Regions from separate parts of the Lysinibacillus sp. FSL W7-1291 genome, predicted to be linked through region 2. Evidence: riboswitches for the same ligand, from Rfam matches in the RefSeq annotation. Region 2 holds a riboswitch; each other region holds the start of a gene.

Region 1 (7,604 bases), 1.7 Mb from region 2:
CTGTTTGTGCATGGAATTCAGCTGGATAAGAAACTTTAAATAGAACATTTTCCATCACATAAGATGCTAGTGGTCTAGCAAGCTTTAATTCTTGCTTATTAAAGAGAACATCTTGGAAGCCCCAGCCAGGTGCAGATAAGGCCGTTGCATAGCCCATTTCGCCTTTCACAGCCATCATGGCTAAGTGTACTGCCCTGCTTGTTGCATCACCAGCAGCCCATGATTTTCTAGAACCCGTATTCGGTGCATGGCGATATGTTCGTAGGCTCGAATTATCAATCCAAGCATTTGATAAGGCGTTGACAATTTCCTGATGAGTGCCACCTAATGCCTTTGTCACAACAGCTGTTGTCGCAATTTTGACAAACAGTACATGGTCTAACCCAACACGATTTAAGCTATTTTCTAATGCGAGAATACCTTGTATTTCATGGGCCTGTATCATCATTTCTAATACGTCTTTCATTTTAAGTGGCTCTTTCCCTTCAGCAACACGCACGCGACTCAAATAATCAGCCACAGCTAATATGCCCCCTAAATTATCAGAAGGGTGTCCCCATTCAGCCGCAAGCCAAGTGTCGTTGTAATCCAGCCAACGAATCATACAACCGATATTAAAGGCACCTTTTACAGGATCAAGAACATAGGAAGTGCCTGGAACTCGTGTACCATTGGGAACGACTGTGCCTGGTACTACTGGGCCAAGAAGTTTCGTGCATTCAGGATATTGTAAGGCCAAAATGCCACACCCTAATGTATCTAATAATACATAGCGTGCCGTTTCGTATGCTTCTTCACTTGTAATAGTTGTATTGACTACGTAATCCGCAATATCTGTAAGTAATTGATCTGTCTTAGATATGTCATTTGTTTTAATCATCTATATCTTCCTTTCAAGGCATGAATTTGATATACTAGTATGCTGATAGGCATTGGTCAGAATGCCCATCAGCTCTATGGCGAGTTGTTAAAACTTGATTATACCGACAATTCTTCAAGGTTATGACGCTCGCCAATATAATGGACACGAGGTCTAAATAATCGGTTATTGTCATGCTGCTCAATGACGTGAGCACATAAGCCAATCGTTCGTGAGCCAAAAAAGATAGGTGTATAGATTTCAATTGGCAAGCCAAGCATGTAGTATACTGGTGCTGCATAATAATCTAAATTTGGGTACAAGCTCTTTTCTTGTGCCATCACCTTCTCACCAGCTTCACACATGTGATATAAGCGATCATCCCCTTGTGCCAAACATAATTTATGCAAAGCCTCTTTCATAATCTGTGCTCTTGGGTCCATCTTTTTCATATAAACACGGTGACCAAAGCCCATAATTTTTTCTTTATTTTGCAGTTTATTTTTCAGCAAGGCTTCAAAGCCTGCTACTGTTTTGGCTTCTAGAAGCATGTACATGACTGCCTCGTTGGCCCCTCCATGTAAATTTCCTTTCAATGATGCGACAGCTCCAGTTAAAGCACCGTACAAATCAGATTGTGTAGAGGCAATAACACGAGCTGTAAACGTCGAATTTGGCATCTCATGCTCACTATATAAAACGAGAGACTGATCAAAAATTTCTTCTTCTAACGCCGTTGGTTTTCTACCAGTAATCATGTAATAAAAATTGGCGCTATAGGAAAGCTGACTATCTGGCTCCACAACATCTTGTCCGTTTAAGACACGATAGCTATTGGCTACGATGTTAGGCATACCGCCTAAAAGTCTATAAGCTCGCGTCAAGTTCATTTCAGTAGAACGATCATTGATGTGCTGATCAAAGCCTGCTAAAACAGAAATTCCAGTTCTCAGTCCATCCATCGCATGTGTTTCATTAGGCAAGAGCTTGAAGATTTGGAATATCTCTTGTGGAACCTGATAATGTGCTTTTAATTTGTCCTGTAAGTCAGCCTGTTGCTCGGCAGTAGAAATTTCGCCATGCAGTAGTAGGTAGACAATGTCTAAATACGAATATCTTTGTGATAATTCAATCAAGTCGTAGCCTCGAATAACAATTTGACTTCCTACAGTGTCTAAAAAAGATAATTTTGTTTCAGCAGCAATGACCCCATCAAGACCTGGTGAATAAGTTAACTCCATTCAATGACAGCCCCTTTGTTTAATTATTCTTGTAAGCGTTACCATTCCAACACGAAAGAACAACAAAAAAACAACTTCTACCCCTTTTTAGAAGTTGTTAATCTACAAAAGCATGACAGACCAAATAACAGTGAATTTACAGGAATTCACAAAAATCATGCAGTAGCTAACACCTCCCTATCCTCGTAGGTCAATTGATGCTTATTTTGTGGCAGGTCTCCTGACTTATAATCAACACTTCAATAACACCTTCCCATTTTGACAAACAAAACAGTGGCCTTGTTATCGAGCTCCTAAATACAGTTGCGGGACAGTGTTGGACTCTCACCAACTTCCCTTTTAATCAAATGGAATGAACCCCATTTGAACCACCAAAATTTAGCATATTCAATTTGTCTATTTACCTTAACATAGAGTTTTCAAAACAATCAATATAGGTAAAATTCAGAAAAGACTGATTATAAAAAGCTATTTTTCATTTTTGATTGACTATTCTGCATTTTTGAGCATTATTTTGTACAAAAAAAGATTGTTCATCTATACCCATAACTCCATTTTCAAGGGTTATAAGTAAAATAGAGGTCTTTATAATAAGAAAGGCGAATAGTTTTTTTATAATATAGAGGAGGAGCACATATGGGCTATATTTCAGAATTAAGGAAACACATCGGTAGTAGACCGATTATCAGTATCGGGGCGACAATTCTTGTAGTCAACGATGACAAGAAAATTCTCTTTCAACATCGTTCAGATACGTTGGATTGGGGATTACCTGGTGGCTCAATGGAACTGAATGAAACTGCTACCCGTGAACTTCATGAAGAAACAGGACTGGTAGCGAATGAATTGGACTTGATTGGTGTTTTTTCAGGGCCAAATTATTATTTTCAATATCCAAATGGGGATGAAATCTATACAGTTATTCATCTTTATAGTGCGAAAAATGTCAGTGGTGTATTAGAGATGAGGGATGGTGAGAGTTTGAATCTTACCTATTTCAGTAAAAATGAGCTACCAGATCATCTTGAGAAAAGAACAAAAACACTCTTAGACAATCTAGAGGACAAATTGTGGAATTTAGATAGTTCTTTTGCAAAGAATTCTCTTTAAATAACAAAGAGCATGCTTTTTATGAAAACATGCTCCCATCTTAACTATTAGGTTATTACAGTCTAACCTTAACCTCTGTACCGTCTTGTGCCTTGACATCTACTAGCACGAGCCCTTTATAATTTTGTAGTTCCTTGATAATAGGCTTGAGCATTTCTTTGTCAATGAATGGAAAGGAAAAGTCGATTTTTTTTCTGTCGAAGTATGCCTTTGTCCATTTGTTGACACTTTGCTGAATCCATTTTGAAGTCAAAATGGAAAGAACAATGGTTAGCACAGCATATGGAACAGGAACGGTAAAACGAACGTCTTTTGCTTTCACTTTTACATGCATCATAAGTCGCCTCTACTCAATGAAAACTGAAACGGTATCTCCGTTTGCCGATTTTATGTCCACAATTTGTCCATCTAATTCATTTTCGATGGCTTCAAGAAGAAGATTGATATCGATATCTTTCACGTATTTTTCCGATTGCGGAATACTCGCAGCGATACTGTGTCCAGCCATTAACACAGCCTTGACAAGTTTTATAGGCAAATTCACAGTGACATTATCATTTTCAGTGGACACCACACGAACCTTTAACGTTTTATCTAAATACTTCGTTTTTTCCAGAAATTTATTACCTGACTCCTCTTTCTCTTGTAACACTTGAATCAGCTCTGACCCTTTATCAGCATCAATTTTTCCCTCTTGAATCATGGTTAACACTTTAGTAATTTCCTCTTTCATGTAGCATTCCTCCCTATTCGTCTTTTAAGAGTTTTATGGCCTCATCAGTTGTGATTTCGCCATTTTCCAACATGCTTACAATTTTTTTCTCGTCTACTTCATTTTTCTTCTTTTGGACATAGCCAAGGGATGAGATAATGTCATTTAGCTTGCCTCGCACAGTTGGGTACGAAATGCCCAGTTCCTTTTCTACTTCCTTAATATTCCCTCGACATGTTAAAAATACTTCCACAAAATGAAGCTGATCCTGTGATAAGGATGCTAGCTTCGACAATTCAAACTCATTTTCAATCGTCGTTTGACAATGAGAACACTGTAACTTCGTAATTTTCAATGTTTTACTGCAGACAGGACAATTTGTGATTACTTGATAAGCCATAGTGAACTCCTTCCTTTAAGTTAAATTGATTATATACCAAATAATTTAAAAAAGTAAATAATAAAATTAATTTATTAAATGAAAATATCAATAAAGTTAATTACCTGATTAATATTATTAATAAAAAGAAAAACACCATTCTAATGCAAAATGGCGTTTCTTTAATAGATGACTCTTACTAATGTTTGGAGCAAATGAGGTAATCCAACTGGCCTCTATCATTACCAGCCCATACCTCCATGCCCATTGTATACGTGTTTTCTATATTATGATCATTTCGTTTTATGTTTTCTTTCTCGCGGGTGTGAAGGCAAAATAGCATGATATAATTGTTGTGAAGCAGGATGCTCATATGCTCCATCCTTGCCAATCTCCTCCACTAGCCGACCATGCTGCATGACAAGGATACGGTCTGACATAAAACGTGTTGCCTGTAAATCATGCGAAATGAAAATGTAAGCAAGCTGTCGCTCTTTTTGAAGTGTTTGTAGTAATTGTATAATCTTTTTTTGTAAAATCATATCAAGACTGCTAATCGCTTCATCTAAGACAATTAATTTTGGCTTTAGCGCAAGAGCTCTAGCGATGTTGACTCGTTGCTGTTGCCCCCCACTAAGCTGCGAAGGATAGTTTTGAGCCATTGCCCTCTCTAACTCTACACAGTCTAGTAATTCCCTTACTTTATGTTGTCGCTCTGTTTTGCTAAAATGCTCGAAATTCAGAAACGGTTCTTCGAGTATTTCAAAAATCGTCTGCTTCGGATTAAATGAATGATAGCTATTTTGAAAAACTGCCTGTAAATCTCTACGTATTCTTTTTTTATGCTTGCTTGGTGCTTCGTATAAATTGACACCTTGAAAGAGCAACTCCCCGTTTGTTGGTCGTTCGATTCCTAAAATAATACGACCTAATGTGCTTTTTCCTGAACCACTTTGACCGACTATTCCTAGACATTCCCCCTCCTGAAGTGAGAATGACACCTTCTGTAATACGGGAACTTCCTGCTTACGCTGGAATAGAAATGGTCTTTGAGCGTAATGCATATCAATATTTTTCACGTCTAGCAGCGTCATTTTTTCACCTCTAAAATAGCATTCTTGCTTGTAATAGTTTCTTTGTATAGGCATGCTGAGGTGCATCAAAGAAATCATAGACATTCGTTTGCTCAATGATTTTTCCTTGATACATAACAGCCACATCGTCAGCTAGTTCAGCAATAACACCTAAATCATGTGTAACAAGAAGTATGGCAGCTTCTGTTTCTACGCGAATACGATCAAATAGTGTTAATACTTGTTTTTGATTGATCGTATCAAGAGCTGTCGTTGGTTCATCAGCAATATAGAGGGAGGCTTGTAGCGCCAATGATAAGGCAATCATCACTCGCTGTAGCATGCCACCACTCAACTGAAAAGGATAATAATGTAAAATCTGCTCTGGATTTGGTAAATGCACTTTATGTAAGGCATCAAGAGCTATTTGTCTCATTTCTTTTTTGGTCAGCTTAAAGTGTGCCTTTAATGTTTCTCTGAAATGGCTTTCAATCGTTTGGATACGATCGAAGGCAGCGGATGGATTTTGCAAAATCATCGAAAGATGCCGCCCACGATATGCTCTTAATTGAGTAGCCGAAACATTCATTAAATTTTCCTGCTGATAAAGAACTTCCCCTTGTGTCACCTGTGCGATAGATGGTAATGTTTGCATGATGGCATGGCAAAGCATGGTCTTGCCACTACCACTTTCTCCTATGATTCCTAAGACACGCCCTTTATAGGCTGTCAGATTGATAGTGGTTAATACATTTTTCTCCCCAATTTTGACGTTTAAATCTTTCACTTCTAAAACCTTCTCCATAACTTCACCTTTCACGAATCAAACTTCTTTAAACAATTGGCTAAATGATTAAACAATAACACCACTAGGACAATGGCAAGCCCAGGATAAAGCATTAAATCGGGATGCTGACGGATATATTGTTTCCCTTCATTTACCATCATGCCCCATTCTGGAATCGGCGCCTGCACGCCCAGACCTATAAAGGAAAAGCCAGCGATTTCTAAAATGACTTTCCCGATATCTAACGCCACAATCGTGACAATAGCTGGCAGTATGTTAGGGATATAATGGCGAATGATTAATTTAATGCCTGTAGTGCCAGTAATCTTAGCAGCTTGAATAAAGTCTTTTTCATTCATCCCAATACATAAACTTCGAACCATTCTGGAGTAATAAATAAGCTGTGTAAAAATAAGGGCTATTAAAACATTTTTTAAGCTAGGGCCTAATACACCTAAAAGTCCAAATGCAAGTACCAGTGTCGGAAAAGCTAATAAAACATCACATATTCGAATAAATACCACATCGATTATACCTCTTTTCAACGCTACAAAGGCACCAAGTAGGACAGCTAAAACAATAGCAACGACTTGAATGAAGAGTGCGGATCCTAATGAATAGCGAATACCTAAAAGCATGCGAGAAAAGACGCATCTTCCTAAGTGATCTGTACCAAATGGGTAATCCCAGGAAGGGGCTAAAAATTTCTTAGTTATATCGACAGCTAACGGATCATGTGGCATTAAAATGGGTGCAAACAATCCCAGTAAGACAATGATTACAAGGAGGGATAAGCTAAATAACCCTAGAATAGGATCTCTTCTTTTTCGTAATCGCTTCATGTCAATCTCTCCTGTCCTTCATCATCAGATGAGGGTCCAATAGACGATGCAATACATCTGTGCATAGATTGGTCAACACATAGATCACAGCAATAATCAATACATAGCATTGTACAACGGGGTAATCTCTGTTCGTAATGGATTCGATTAAATACCTACCGAGTCCTGGCCAACTAAAAACTTGCTCCACAATTACAGCTCCACCTAGTAAACTACCGAGCGTCATACCTAATAAGGAAGTCAAAGGTATGGCAGCATTTCGTAACACATGACGTATGAGGATTACAGAATTTTTTAATCCTCTTAGCTGCGCATATTGAACATATTGTTGCTGTAATTCTTCCTGGATAGTGGAACGAATAAACTGGATGAACAGACCAATGGTTGGCAATGCTAGTGCGAAGGCTGGTAAAACTAAATGAGCGAGTGTACCCTTTCCGTTTGTCGGAAAGAGCCCTAATTTTAAGCTAAATAGATAGAGCAGTAGGAAACCTAACCAAAATGTTGGAATGGATACGCTCAATATGCTAAAGAATCTAATGATTTTATCGATGATGGCATACTTAGACAATGCACTCATAGTCCCTAATGGTATACTGAA
Region 2 (7,604 bases):
AGGCCTGTGCAATAAAATCCGTGTAGCCTAACCCAATAACACCTACCTCATTCATGCCATGTGCTAATGAGTCGCCTAGTGCCACATAATCAGATTGAATAACCCAGCTTGGTGCTATGTAGTCGTCTTGTTCTTGTGCATTAGCTACTACAGGGATGGTTAATTGCAAAGCCAGTACACTCGCTGCTAAATAACGAAATTTCTTTGATAATCGCATTTATTCTCTCCTCCACTTGTAAAATAGTCATTGTTTCACTATTTTACTAGAGGCGAGTTAAAAATAGGTTAAATTACAGCAATCTTTTTAAACTTTTCTCTACTCAGACTGTATTTTTCCATATATTCCACCACCACCAACCTCGATCGCTAATTGACCCGTTCTAGCTAAATCAATTAAATGGGCGATTTTATGTGGCACAACTTGTTCAAGCTGGTTGAGCGTTACCACATGTAAAATATTCATTTCAGTACCAAATGCTTCTATTAAACGTTCCATCATTTTAGGGCCGATACCAGGGATGAAATCAAGTGGTACTTGATGAATATAAGGCGGTCTATTTCGTTCATTCAGAAAATCCTCTGATAGTTCCTGAATACGTGTAGCTACACCCTTTACGATTTGCATACTTCCACAGTTTGTACATATGGTAGCTTCGTTACCTAGTCGTTCTCCACATTTAGCACAGACCGTTTGATGATACTTGCCAAGCAAAGGATTTAAACCATAATTCGCTGTTACTGCTCGACCTTGTTGTTCATGTAGAGCCATTTTTAATTCTGCAAAATTTGCTTCTGCTAATTGTAACTTTTGATATTCACGTGCCAGTTTTCCAAGCGAATGAGCATCAGAATTACTAACGAACGTATATGCTTGTAATTCTTTGATACGACTTACCATATTGGTATCAGAGCTTAACCCTAATTCAATGGCATCGATAAGCTGCGCATCAAAGACTTCTGTTAAGCTACGCTCAACCCCTCTACCAAACAAACTTTTAAATGGTGTAAAAACATGGGCAGGAATAAACAGACCTCCCAATTCATGCACCTTTCGCTGTAATGTGAGACCGTCACAATAAATTCGCTGTGAACTCAAGTGGATATTTTTCATATGTTGGGACATCCAATCAGAGAACTGCTTCATTAGCATCAGTGTTGGAAAGTAAGCAAGCACATGAATAGGTCCATGACAATATTGATCGTAAATTTCGATTTCCGACCCTGGAATCAACGTTGTTTCCTGAAAGCGTAGGCCGCCCTCTTTTAATTCCTGTAGTTCACCTTGTTCAATCATCTCCATCATTTCTTCGATTACTTCGGGTGAATGACAATCAATAATCCCAATAATATCTAATCCCTTTCTAGCACTAGCAGTCTCTAAAATTTTTGCTAATGTTAATGTTTTACTGCCAGTAATTTTCACTGCTCGCCCACTAGAAGTACGCCCAATATGAATATGTAAATCTGCATAAAATGTTTGCATTTCAATCGCTCCCTTTAGTATTCAAATACGTAAAAATCTTTGTTCAAGCGGATTCAAGATAAAAATACCTTACATCACAGCAAGGTATTTCTCACTTTATTATGATGGATGATTGGCGGTAGTGCTATTATTTGTCTCATAAGCATCTGAACTATGTGATGACCCTGACGATGAATCATAGGCAATTAATGTCACACCAATCTTTTTTTCAAGCTCGTTAATTTTCGCAAGTTGCTGTGGATCTAATTGAGCAAATTTAATGTCTTCCATTATCATCAATCCTTTCACTCATAAAGTTCCCTGAAATAAAAAAAGTATACTTCATTCCACCTCAACTTAATTGCTTAAAGCTTTGTGATTTAGCTAATTTCCAAACGTTTGTTGAATGAAAATGACTGATATTCAGTCATTTTTTTATTGACATTGTTTTTCTCATCCTGTAACATACTAAACAAGTAAGGCAAAAGTGAGGGATTGCATGTCAAAGGAAGAAAAAATTATTCAAGCTGCAATTGAAGTTTTTCGCGAAAAAGGAATTGAAAAGACGAAGGTTTCAGATATCGTCAAAGCTGCTGGGATTGCTCAAGGAACATTTTATCTCTACTTCCCATCACGCCTTTCTGTCATGCCAGCTATTGCAAAAAATATGGTAGAAAGAATTATTACTACCGTAGATGAAGGTGTTTCAGATCATAAGCCTTTTGATCAGCAACTTGAAGAGGTTGTTGAAATCATTTTCTCGATCACAAAGGAATATGGTGATATCGTTGCACTCATTTATGCTGGAATTGCACAAACAGAGCATTTAAAAGAATGGGAAAGCATTTATGCACCATACTATGATTGGATGAGTAATTTCTTATTAACGGCTCAACAACAAGGCATCATTCGAGATTCAATTAATCCATCACGGTCAGCAAAGCTTATTATTGGTCTAATTGAATCCGCCGCAGAACAAGTTTATTTGTTTGATGACAGCAAGGATGAAACGATGACACTGCTTAAGCTTGAACTTCTAGACTTTTTATATCATGCACTTGGCCTACGTCACGCGTAAGTGACGTTCTCTTTTATCTACAAAATGACTGAACGTCAGTCATTCATTCTATTAATGAAAGGATTTTAATTATGCAAAAAGAATGGTTATATGTCGGTCTAACAAGTTTATTTGAATTATTTTGGATATTTGGTTTTAATGTAGCAAGTTCCTGGTGGCATTGGATTATTATTGTGTCTATAATTGCTATCGATTTTCACTTCTTATCAAAAGCTTGTGAAAACCTACCTACTGGTACCGTATACGCTATTTTCGCTGGTGCAGGTGCAATTGGCACTACGTTAATGGACATTTTTATTTTCGATGGAGAGTTTAATGCGATTAAAGGTATTTTCATGTTTATTTTAATATCGGGCGTTATTGGATTAAAATTAGCAGATAACGCACCAACAGATCACGATGAAAAGAAAGGAGTGAATGCATAATGGGTTGGGTATATATTTTATTAGCAGCAATAGCCGAAATTATAGGTGTTATTGGATTACGCTTTTATAGTCAAAATAAAACGATACGAAATTTATTATTATATATCGGTGGCTTTGGATTATCATTTGCCCTTTTATATGCATCCTTCAATTATTTACAGCTAAGCATTGCCTATGTTGTCTGGGTAGGTATTGGTACTGTCGGTGCAGTGCTTGTCAATATCATTTTCTTTGGTGAATCCAAAAATCTATCACGAATTATCAGTATCATTGCTATTATCATCGGTGTAGCAGGGTTAAAGGCCGTATCTTAATTAAACTACACTCAAAGGACATCCTTCTTATATCGAGGAATGTCCTTTGTCATTTAAACCATTGAGTATATCTTTGAACCTGTTACATTTTTATAATTAAAAACAGATACACTGCGGTCATTACTCTAGCTAATGAAAAATCCGTCTCCTGTATAAACATTGACTATTTTTCTAACTAAGAAACATAAGAACTCTTCCTGATATGACTGTTTCCAATGCCATGTATTTTCGTAAATGCTACTTTCATAATGAATATATTATGTAAATTAGTTGTCCTTACTTTTTTAAACTTGACTGACCTTCTTTGCGAATTGATCTGGAACATACGTGAGGTATGGTTTACCAGTCAAGGAATGTGTTTGAATATCAGCAAAAACACCAAATACTTCTTGTAACAATGCTGGTGTTAGCACTTCCTCGGGTGTCCCATGACACACAATTCGACCTTGCTGCAACACGTAAATTTGATCACAGTACATTGCCGCAATATTCAAGTCATGTAAAGCCGCAACTACTGTTAAATGTAAGGTTTGAATTAAGTCCATAAGCTGAAGTTGATGTTGGATATCTAAATGATTCGTTGGCTCATCTAATATAAGCACTTGTGCTTGCTGTGCTAGTGCTCGTGCAACCATTACACGTTTTTTCTCTCCACCTGAAAGGGAGCTAAAGCTTCGTTTTTCTAAATGAGCTATACCTGTTTGCTTCAAAGCATCTTTAACAATTTGAAAATCTTGCTCTTGATCTAGCTCTAACAGTTTTTTATGTGGCGTTCTCCCCATGCTAACTAAATCATGTACAGTGAAATCAAATAAAACAGGTGTATCTTGACTAACAACAGCTAAATTCTTCGCAATTGCTTTACTAGATTGCTTTAAAATATCATGCTCATTTAATAATACCGTCCCGCTTTCAGGTTTTAGAAGACGATACATATTTTTTAGCAATGTTGATTTGCCACTACCATTAGGACCAATTAACCCAACAAACTGCTTTTTCTTTATTTGAATACTTACTTCATGTAGTATACGTTGATCGTTAATGGAGAATGATACTTGCTTTGCTTCTAATGTCATATAAGTTAATCTCCTTCACCGAAAGAATAATTATTGCGACGGAGTAGCCAAATGAAAAATGGACCTCCGCAAAAGGCTGTAATAATACCAATTGGCATTTCCTGAGGAGCAATGATAATTCGAGCAAAGGCATCAGCCCACACTAAGAAAATCCCCCCTATTAAAGCACTAATCGGTATCACATATTTATAGTTAGATCCCACAATTAAACGTACTATATGAGGGATAATTAGACCTACAAAACCAATAGAGCCACTGACTGCCACCAGTACACCTGTTAACAGGGAGACAAGTAATATAAGCTGAATCCGAAATTGCTGAAGATTAACGCCTAATGTCACTGCCGCTTCTTCCCCAAGTAAAAGTAAATTTAAATTTCGATAGTGTAGCCAGAGAAGCCCAAATACGACGAAAAATATGGAAGCTGGAATGATAATATTATTCCATTTAGCTCCTGCTAGACTACCTAGCATCCAAAACATAACAGCTTTTAAAGCCCCCTCTTGCTTTGACATCATTAAAATAAAATTAGAAATGGCCGTTAAAATAAAGGAAACAGCCATACCTGCCAATAACAGACGAAAAATAGAAACCCGTCCCCCAACACGAGATAAGAAAAACACCAGTGCAATGGCAAGTAATGATCCTAGAAAGGCTGATATTGAAAGCGCGTAAATACCTAAAAATGAAAAGGCTCCTAAAATAATCACAGATGTCGCTCCGACGGCTGCCCCTGAAGAAATCCCTAAAATATACGGGTCAGCAATGGAATTTCGCACAAGTGCCTGAATGGCTGCCCCCGCAATGGCTAATCCAGCACCAACAATAGCAGCCAATAAAACACGAGGTGCTCTTATTTGCCAAATGATAATTTCCTGTGAGCGACTCCAATCTTGCTCTATGGCATTTTGTATAAAGGGGATTTTAGAAAGAATAACTTTCCATACATATAATGGTGTAACTGATACAGAGCCGACCATGACAGCAAAGGTCATAGAAACAATTAATACGAAGAAAAGGATTAAGGAAAAAAATATAAACTTTTTATTCATCCGTTTTAAACTCCTACTGAATAGTGATGAATGAAGCAATAAAAAAAGGTATTCCATACGCAACTACGCATAGAAATACCCTAGAATAAACAAAGTCAGAAAAAATCCAGCTATTGTCCGTAATTGCTTGCATCCTCGTGGGCATTACAGGTATTACTAACTGGCAGGTCTCCTGGCTTCGATTCAACACCCTATAATTGCCTTCCCATTCTTCCACAGTGGCAAATAATATTATAGGACTCCTCGTTACAGTTGCGGGACAGCGTCGGACTTACACCGACTTCCCTTTTAAGTGACATTATAAAATGGCACACCAATAGTATTTGAATTTATAAAATTGTGACGATTCTATCATACATTTTTATAGATTGTTAGTCTACATGGAATTTTATTTCTAAGGAAGAACAATATATAAGCTGTATCTTCGCAGTTTTGAGCACAATAGCTATTTGCTCGTTATAAATTGGCTATCTATTACTTAATAGTTTTGGCATGGGAGGATACTCCACCACATCTTAGCCACTTTTCCTATCACATACATCAATAACATTTCGCTCTCTTCATTCATGTCAAAAAGCAATTGACATCCATCATTTCTGCACATTTGTTTGCTACAGTAAGGGAAAATAGTGAGGAGGATATTACATGATATTTAAAAGAAAATGGTCTACTGGACTTCTAGCAGTAACGGCCTTCATTAGTTTAACAGCTTGTGCGGAGGAGCAAACGAAGCCTGCATCTCCTTCCAATAACACTGCTGAAGAAATGGATCATTCTACGATGAGCCACTCAAGCTCAGGTGAAGTACCATCCACATTAAAGAACGCGGATAATCCGAAGTTTTCTGTTGGAAGTAACGTGATTATTACGGATGGACATATGGACGGTATGAGAGGTGCCGAAGCAACAATAATAGGTGCCTATAACACAACTGCCTATGTTATTTCCTATGAGCCAACTTCCGGTGGAAAGCGTGTAGAAAATCATAAGTGGGTGATTCATGAAGAATTGATTGATCCAGAAGAAGCACCACTAGCCCCTGGCACAGAAGTAAAAACGGACGCAGCGCATATGGAAGGTATGGAAAATGCGACTGTCCGTATTGAGGAGGCTATCCAAACGACTGTTTATATGGTTGATTACACTTCGACCACAAATGGTGAAGCTGTTAAAAATCATAAATGGGTGACAGAAGAAGAATTAACCTCAAAATAATATGAACAACCTCTCCAGCATTTCTGGCAGAGGTTGTTTTCTAGCTTTTGTGTTGTAACGGTTTTCTATCAATTGACTTATGCCATTTATAGCCGATACCCCATACTGTTTGCAAGTAATCATCCGCAGGGAACCCACTTTTTCTTAATTTTTCTCGTAAATTACGCACATGAGAATCAATGGTACGATCTTCAATTGTCACATTATATCCCCAGACTGTGGTGATTAGATGTTCTCTAGAAAATACTTTACTTTGATGATCTAAAAATAAAACAAGCATGGAAAATTCCTTTGGTGTTAGGGGAATTGCCTCATGTTGAAAATATAATTCAAAGGATTCCTTATCTAAACGAAGACCCTCAAAGCTAATAACTTTTTCCTCTATTTTCGATCTTCTTAATACCGCATGTATACGTGCTAATAACTCTTCCTCATCAAAGGGTTTTAATATGTAGTCATCAGCACCGAGGTTTAAGCCTTTTACAATATCCGCATGCTCTCCTTTTGCAGTAAGCATAATGATGGGTACATCCCAAAACTTCCTAATTTCTTGGCACGCCTGCCACCCATCCATCTCTGGCATCATAACATCCAAAAGAATTAAATCTGCATGCCCATCTTCTAAAAAATCGAAAGCCTCTTGAACGGAAGACATAGCTCTACAATAAAAATTCGGCTCTAAATAAAGGGTTAATAAATCTAACATTCTTGGCTCATCATCAATGCATAAAATGGTTTTCATCTGTTTCTACCCCTTTAAAAGATAATTCAAAAGTAGTTCCTTTATTTATTTCACTGCTAACCTTCACTTCGCCCCCATGCGCCTGTACAAGTTCCTTGACAATAGCAAGCCCCAGTCCAGAACCACCTAAAGCACGACTACGAGATTTTTCCACTCGATAAAATCGTTCAAAAATATAGGGTAAATCCTTCTTTGGAATCCCCTTCCCTGTATCTTGAACGATAATGCTTAAAACATCAT
Region 3 (7,604 bases), 1.9 Mb from region 2:
TCGCCTCTATAATGGCAGTCGCTTTGATACCGTCCAAAAGGTTGAAGCGGGAGAGATTTTTGCTGTTAAAGGACTTAGTCAGGCCAATATTGGAGACCGCATCGGCACTACTATGCTGTCACAGCCCTATGAGCTTGTCCCAACGCTACAGGCAAAGGTTCAATATGAGGGCCATCAGCATATCAAGGAAGTGTTACAAATTTTCCGTTTACTAGAAGCAGAAGAGCCTTCCTTACGTGTGGTTTGGCAGGAAAAGTTCCAGGAAATCCATGTGCACATTATGGGCGTTATTCAGTTGGAGGTACTGATAGAAGTGTTAATGAAGCGTTTTTCATTAACGGTCTCCTTTGGCGAGCCCCAAATTTTATATATGGAAACCATTGTGACGACGGTGACAGGCTATGGTCATTTTGAGCCCCTCAAGCATTATGCAGAAGTTCATTTACTAATGGAGCCCAATCCGCGAGGAGTAGGTAATACATTTAGCAATGCCTGCCATGCGGATCATTTATCGGTAGGCAACCAACGCCTTGTTGAAAAGCACCTGTTTGAGCGTGATCACCATGGCTTACTCACAGGCTTCCCTCTGACAGATGTTCATTTTACACTGCTAACAGGTCGCGGACATAATGAACATACATCGGGCGGCGATTTCCGAGAAGCTAGTTTCCGTGCGCTACGTCAAGGACTTGAGCAAGCACAGAACATCCTGCTTGAACCTTATTATCGCTTTAAAATGAAGGCTTCGAACGACTTTATCGGCCGCATGATGAGCGACATACAGCAAGCTGCTGGTACATTCGATGACCCCATCTTATCCGAAACAGATGTTGTGCTAACGGGACGAGCGCCCGTCGCCACCCTAATGAGCTATAGCACAACCTTTGCGGCCTATACCAATGGTAAGGGCGCACTCACACTCCAATTTGATGGCTATGATGTATGCCATAATGCAGAGGAAATTATTTCGCACATGGGCTACGATAAAAATGCCGACCCAGAATACAGCTCCTCCAGCATCTTTTGTGCGAAGGGCAAAGGATATTCTGTTCCTTGGCACGAAGCACAAGCAGCCATGCATTGTCTGTAAGTAGGTGATCCTGCCCGCGCGAAGCCGTTTGCTTGCGCGGGTGTTTACTTGCTTTGAGCGAGAATATTTACCCTGTTTGCGCGAGTATTCCTTGCTGGAGCGAGAGTATTTCATCTCCTTCCGCGAGTATTCCCCGCTCGAACGAGAGTATTTCATCTCCTTCCGCGAGTATTCGCTGCTCGAACGAGAGTATTTCATCTCCTTTCGCGAGTATTCCCTGCTCGAACGAGAGTATTTCATCTCCTTCCGCGAGTATTCGCTGCTTGAGCGAGAGTATTTCATCTGCTTCCGCGAGTATTCGCTGCTCGAACGAGAGTATTTCATCTGCTTCCGCGAGTATTCCCTGCTCGAACGAGAGTATTTACCCCCTCCCTTCAAATAAATAAAAACAAGCCCTCCGTTTGATGGAGGGCTTGAGTTTATAATGCACCTACTGCTTTCTTTGTAGGACTGTGCACAAGGTATGCAGGCTCGACAATCACGTAGTCATGCGTGTTTGTGAAATCAACTAGCACTTTACCAGGATAACTTTTTAAAATTTGCAGTTGATCAATTAATTGCAGCAATAGCTCGTGACCGTTGCCGCGTGGATGCCAGTTGAAATGGTAATCATTTAATGCCTGAACCGCTTCAATAAATTGGGCATATTCCTGCTGCACAAAGGCTATTAACTTATCATGTTGAGGCGCTAAATCGTGGATATATGTTTCATAAAAACGCATCACAATCGAGCATAATACATCATTGACACGCGCTGCACTTAAAACAGGCTTTGGCTCCAGTGACAGGCGGTCAAGGTTGGGCTTGGCACGTGTGGAATCAATGCGTGTAATTAAATGGTATGACTCCCCGTTAACCTCATAGACAATCGGGTTAGTCGGCATATACATCATAAAGCTATTGGTCTTCGTTTTCAGTTGATCGGTTACCGCTGCCTTCGCGAAAAGATGCCCGTCCACATCCCCATTTTGTATCCAAATAATTTCTTTATTATATAAAATTTGGTCAAAGAAGCGATCATTGCGGATCAGCTTCGTTGCTAATAATTGGTCAATCAATGATTCGACCGCCATTCTTGTTTTCGCTTTCTTGGCAACTTCTGTGCGTGGCTGCTTACAAATGTTCATATCTAAAGAAGTCATACATGCATCCCCTTTGCGTACATAATGTCAAAACAAAAAGGACTTCCTACCATTTTTGAGGAAATCCTTCGCTTATCTTCGTTCATCACCTAATGCCAAACAAACCCTAAGTATGTGTAAATGAGCCCGATTGCGAACCCCTTCATTTACTTTGGGCGTTTGACGTACCGTGACGAACAGAGCATTCTGTTTTGTCAACATGCCACCTCCTATTCCTCGTAGGTTACTGGTGTGTACTCGTAACAGGCAGGTATCCTGACTCATGGTCATTGCCACTTTTCTCCTTCCCATCATTTGACAGTGGTTGCTGAAAAGTCGCTCACATTTACAGTTGCGGGACAGTGTCGGATTCGCACCGACTTCCCTTTTAAGCAAATTGCACGCAATTTACACCTATTACTACACGCTATTCAGTTGGTAAGGAAATTTGCGAAAATTCTCTATTCCTTAGCTAATCATTGTAAAGTATTGTATGTCCAAAGTCAATTTATGCTAAAAAATACTAATTATTTCAAAATAATTCCATGTAAAATGGATGCATAGAATACTAGGTTTTCCTCATGTCACACTGAGCATCACTTTAATTGCTTTCTGTAAAATGATAATAAAGTTATTTCTAATCAAAAAATACAAAAATTATATTATAAGAAGGCTCTTTAAAGTTGTTTAAATCTTGTTCAACTAGCCCCGTTATTTCAACAACTTCTTGAAATCAATTCTTGTGTAGGTTTTATTATAGGTAAGAGATAGGTTCGTAACCGTGTTTGCTAATTAACTTTATCATGTTGGAATTTTCTATCGGGTCAACACTCACAAATATTTCAGAATGTCCTAAACTCTTTGCAATATTTTCTCTATACCTCATTAAGTCTGAACCTATACCATTACCACGATAATCCTCTTTTACATATAGGTCACTTAATTTAGGAAGCAAAGTACCTTTTAATTTAAGAACTCCAAAACCTAATATAAGTGCGTCTTGTTCAGCAATTACCAAATATAATTCCTTTTTTGCAAATTGCTTTAAATAATTCGTGAATAGATCTTTATTATTTCTACTATCATAAACCCGATAAGTCGTTTTCATTCGCTAATCTGATTATGTAGTTCATGGTTACTGCCACTTCCCTATTCTTTAATAAATCACTATTATAAAATTTCTTCTTCAACAATATGCACCGTTCGTTAAATAAACAAAAGGACGGTCAAGCACCTTTTATTTTAGAATTTTCTCTAGCTATTCTTAATCCCTCTCTACCATTTAGATATTGAAAGTTAAACTATTTAACAAAGTGGGTAAATTTAAGCCCCATTATTTATTCTTCACATATATATGTATTGAACTGACCTCGATGTTATTGAAAAGCGACTGCTCTATTGAACGATTGCCCCCTGTCAGTCCAATAACAAGTTTTAGGTGTGACGTATAGTAACTTTCCCTTCTTTATTTTCTTCGTGGTTCCATTCAACTTGAATCTCAAATGTTCCATCTTGAAAAAATAAAGGAAATCTTCTCCGTATCGATGGCTGCATAGGAAGTTTATATGCGTTCTCTATATCTACCCAAACCGCTTTCCCCTCTGGAGCATCTTTCAAGAGTTCACCCTCGAAATCCTTTGTTATGTAATTAAATATCATATATCTATCTTTTGCGACTGGATTAACATATTCATAAAGCCCTTTATAAATAAGGTTTCTAACTTCTAACCCCGTTTCTTCTTTTACTTCTCTGATAGCACTTTCTACAATACTTTCAGGAAATTCAACTTTACCACCCGGTGGAATAAAACCTTTGAAATGGTCGTGCTGTCTATCCAGAAGTAAAACCTTCTCTTCACTTTGAATCATACACACCGTCCATATTTTATAATTAATAGAATTACTCATAATTCACTCCATCTTTTTTAAATAAATATTACCATATATGTGTCCTTCTTAGTTAAACAACTTCATTATCTCTTAACACCTTCTCTACATTATGTGCCTGTTTCGTAATCGGAACTGGAATCCCTTACACCCTTCACAAGGTAATTTCCTCATCTATATCATCCTTTCTTTGCACAATCAGAACCACCAGTATAACTGGTGGTTTGCTCTGCGCGTGAAACGCTGGGGTACTGGCCCATGTCTAAAGACATTTCGAATGGTCTGCCAACCGCACTCCGTTTTCACACAAACCGCTAAAGCGGCTTACTTATTTTTTCTTTCTCTTGATTTCTTCTCCTGTGAATGGATCAATGAATTCTTTCATCGTCATTTGATCTTGCAGGATATCTTCTTGTAATTGATTTTTTATATACCCTTGTATCTTTTTCTTATTTCGGCCGACTGTGTCCACATAGTATCCTCGACACCAGAATTGACGATTACCGTATTTATACTTTAAATTCGCATGTCGGTCGAAAATCATTAGACTACTCTTCCCTTTTAAATAACCCATGAACGCAGATACACTCAATTTCGGTGGAATACTTACCAACATATGAATGTGGTCAGGACAGGCTGTTGCCTCTATGATTTCTACATCTTTTCTTTCACATAATTGGCGCAATATTCTTCCAACATCTGCTTTAATTTGACCATAAATAATCTGCCTTCTATACTTTGGCGCAAAAACGATATGATACTTACAATTCCACGTTGTATGTGCTAAACTTTTATTATCCATTTATGGTGGCTCCTTTCGTACGAAGTCGGTTGACTAGACCTGACTTTATTGTACGTTTGGAGTTTTTTTATTGTCCATAGCTAAAAGCTTTGGAACCCCCTGCATAGCAGGGGGTTTTCAAAGCACACAACAAAAAAGCCTCGCATAAATGCGGGCTTTTAGTACCATACATTACGTCCCCAAAACATACTGCGCTAAAACACTTTGCACTTTGTAAATATTCGTCGCCTTGTTGAAGTTTTTTTGAATCGGTAACGAACTGCCTGACACCCATATTTTGAGCTCTGCATCTAAATCAAATGTCCCGGCTGTTTCTACTGAAAAATGAACGATATTTTTATAGGGGATGGAATGATATTCGGTTTTCTTGCCAGTCACCCCTTGCTTATCGATAAGGATTAATCGTTTATTCGTAAAAATAAACGTGTCTCTTATAATTTTATAGGCATTTTTGATTGTTTCGTTTGGAATCAATAAATCACGGACCTCCTCCTGTAATTTTTCTAAATTCACCTCGCTCGCATTGCCGATTAATCCATCAAATAAGCCCATCTCCTGGCCCCTTTCATTGTCATTTATTTAATGTATTACAAAGAAGATAGCGCTACGACAGGAAATAATGGTTTTATTGAGTCTATAAAGGCGAAGCATTGCACGTAATCATAGGCTCTCTACTAGCATTTGTTTAGGCTGTGATGAAGAGAGGAAGCTGATTAAGGTTAGCATCTCTTTTGGTAAGGTAAATAGCGATTTTTTTAAAGAGGATGGGAATGAAGAATCACTCAAATTATTCCAAGAAGCGATGGCAACAGCTGCCAAAATGAAGGTGTTGTCAATATGGTGTAAATAGAGGATACGGCTAGAAACAAATATGGCTATCACCTTTGGTAAGGTGAAAAAGGACAAATCAGTAGCTGAATGTAGGTTAAGGTTACGCATACAATCTACGTGATCTCTAAGGATTTCACTAAGAAATTAATTACGTTGGTCCGCCAATAAAAAACACTTCCCATTCTAATGACAGGAAGTGCATTTCAAATTACTTATCTATCGCCTGAAACCACCTTTGTGCATAGCTATCTGTGGAGGCAAAATCATCTTGTTCTTAGATAACTATTCAGGGCTAAAAAACCTTGAAAATATGTTTTTCTTGCTTAAACCTGAAATTGATTTGTTAGCTTTTGTAAATTATCAGCTTGTACGCTTAAATCCTGTGTCACATGATTGACAGCTTGCATTGAGGCTGTTTGTTCATCCATTGAATGTAAAACAGCCTCTGTATAATGCGATAGCTTACCCATACCATTAGCAATCGTTGTCACAGTGGAAGCTACTTCATTGGCACTGCTAGAAAGCTGTTCAGCTGTTGTTGAAATATCCTCAAGCTGGCTCGTCATTTGACTAACATGCTGTGAAATCGTGCCAAAGGATTTTGTTGCTTCATCAATGACATAGACACCCTGCTGAACATTTTTTAAATCCTCCTCCACTGAGGATGCTACCTGTTTCGTGTCAGTTTCAATGCCCACTACTAAGTCCACGATTTGTGCAGCAGAATGCTTGGATTGCTCTGCTAATTGACGCACTTCCTCTGCCACAACTGCAAAGCCTTTCCCATGTTCTCCAGCTCGAGCTGCTTCAATGGCGGCATTCAATGCCAATAAATTCGTTTGGTCCGTAATAGCTGTAATCATCTCAGTCATCGATTTAATATCTGTCATTTTATTGGATAATTGCTGCATGAGTCCGCTCGTTTTTTCGGTTGAAGAAGAAATAAATTTCATTTGTTCCTTCGCCACATGTAAAATATTCGCTCCATTTCCTGCAATCTCATTGGCATCTTTTGCATGATCAAACACATCCTGAGTGGCTTCCGTAATTCGTCCGATTCCATCGACAGTTTCTTGCATAGCATTAGCACTATCATTGGCAGATTGTGCCGCTTGCTTCAAGCCCTCTGACGTTTTCTCCATTTGTTGATCGACTTCTTCCACAGCTACCGTAATTTCATTCGTACTTGCGGATAATTCTTCGATGCTTGCTGATAAATCTGTAGAGCTGTGCGCAATTTTTTGTGTCATTGTGCGTAATTGTTCCTGCATCTCTAAAAAGGATTGCGCTAGCTGAGAAATCTCACTCTTGTCACGAACCTCGATGACAACTGTATCTAATTGGCCTGCCGTAATACCCTGTGCAGCCTCTGTTAATTGTTTGATAGGCTGTATCACTTTGTAATGAACATATACGGTGTAAGCTAATGTAATGGCTATTCCTACGATGGTTAATACAGTCGAAAGCCATTCTAATGTCGTTACATTGGCTAAATCAATAAAGAGAATAATAATCATTAAGACATTTAAAACTGCAAAGCCAAGTAAACTCTTTTTTCGTAAACTCATTCCAAATTCCCCCAACTAAAATATGTCTTCCATACCATTATTATAGTTGAAAAATCCTAAAAATCATAAGGATACGCTCTCTTTTATAAGAACAAAGACACAAGCCTATTGATGATTGCATAAAAAAAGACTATAGACAGCTCGTAAAGCATGTCTACAGTCTTGATGTTGGAATTATTTTAAATTCATGATACTAGAGCCAGCAATACCTGGGTGTGTCATTTCATATGGATCTAATATTAAGTCTAATTGTTCGTTTGTTAAGACACCTTCTTCAATGCAAAGCTCACGAATAGAACGACCTG

The links. Region 2 has a riboswitch for cobalamin ahead of NST76_RS19470 (iron chelate uptake ABC transporter family permease subunit). Riboswitches for the same ligand answer to the same signal wherever they lie in the genome.
Region 1: linked by a shared signal. The riboswitch ahead of mmgD (citrate synthase) and the one ahead of NST76_RS19470 (iron chelate uptake ABC transporter family permease subunit) in region 2 are both predicted to bind cobalamin.
Region 3: linked by a shared signal. The riboswitch ahead of NST76_RS10450 (hypothetical protein) and the one ahead of NST76_RS19470 (iron chelate uptake ABC transporter family permease subunit) in region 2 are both predicted to bind cobalamin.

What each region holds. Positions count from the first base shown of each region.
Region 1 covers NZ_CP151994.1:2,288,400-2,296,003, reverse strand. Annotated here, with positions in the region: gene prpD (2-methylcitrate dehydratase) at 1-880, opposite strand, end outside; gene mmgD (citrate synthase) at 979-2,100, opposite strand; cobalamin riboswitch at 2,293-2,488, opposite strand; gene NST76_RS11190 (NUDIX hydrolase) at 2,737-3,210, shown strand; gene NST76_RS11185 (hypothetical protein) at 3,266-3,547, opposite strand; gene NST76_RS11180 (hypothetical protein) at 3,557-3,943, opposite strand; gene NST76_RS11175 (DUF2089 domain-containing protein) at 3,957-4,322, opposite strand; gene NST76_RS11170 (dipeptide/oligopeptide/nickel ABC transporter ATP-binding protein) at 4,595-5,395, opposite strand; gene NST76_RS11165 (ABC transporter ATP-binding protein) at 5,406-6,194, opposite strand; gene NST76_RS11160 (ABC transporter permease subunit) at 6,191-7,003, opposite strand; gene nikB (nickel ABC transporter permease) at 7,005-7,604, opposite strand, start outside.
Region 2 covers NZ_CP151994.1:3,998,871-4,006,474, forward strand. Annotated here, with positions in the region: gene NST76_RS19435 (S-layer homology domain-containing protein) at 1-217, opposite strand, end outside; gene NST76_RS19440 (endonuclease Q family protein) at 317-1,483, opposite strand; gene NST76_RS19445 (hypothetical protein) at 1,583-1,753, opposite strand; gene NST76_RS19450 (TetR family transcriptional regulator) at 1,962-2,540, shown strand; gene NST76_RS19455 (SMR family transporter) at 2,612-2,965, shown strand; gene NST76_RS19460 (SMR family transporter) at 2,965-3,279, shown strand; gene NST76_RS19465 (heme ABC transporter ATP-binding protein) at 3,564-4,355, opposite strand; gene NST76_RS19470 (iron chelate uptake ABC transporter family permease subunit) at 4,361-5,407, opposite strand; cobalamin riboswitch at 5,552-5,740, opposite strand; gene NST76_RS19475 (YdhK family protein) at 6,053-6,622, shown strand; gene NST76_RS19480 (response regulator transcription factor) at 6,663-7,364, opposite strand; gene NST76_RS19485 (ATP-binding protein) at 7,342-7,604, opposite strand, start outside.
Region 3 covers NZ_CP151994.1:2,127,257-2,134,860, reverse strand. Annotated here, with positions in the region: gene NST76_RS10460 (translation factor GTPase family protein) at 1-1,090, shown strand, start outside; gene NST76_RS10455 (hypothetical protein) at 1,167-1,472, shown strand; gene NST76_RS10450 (hypothetical protein) at 1,510-2,232, opposite strand; cobalamin riboswitch at 2,460-2,644, opposite strand; gene NST76_RS10445 (GNAT family N-acetyltransferase) at 2,966-3,319, opposite strand; gene NST76_RS10440 (8-oxo-dGTP diphosphatase) at 3,646-4,119, opposite strand; gene tnpA (IS200/IS605 family transposase) at 4,427-4,900, opposite strand; gene NST76_RS10430 (PH domain-containing protein) at 5,072-5,452, opposite strand; gene NST76_RS10425 (methyl-accepting chemotaxis protein) at 6,055-7,299, opposite strand; gene aspA (aspartate ammonia-lyase) at 7,474-7,604, opposite strand, start outside.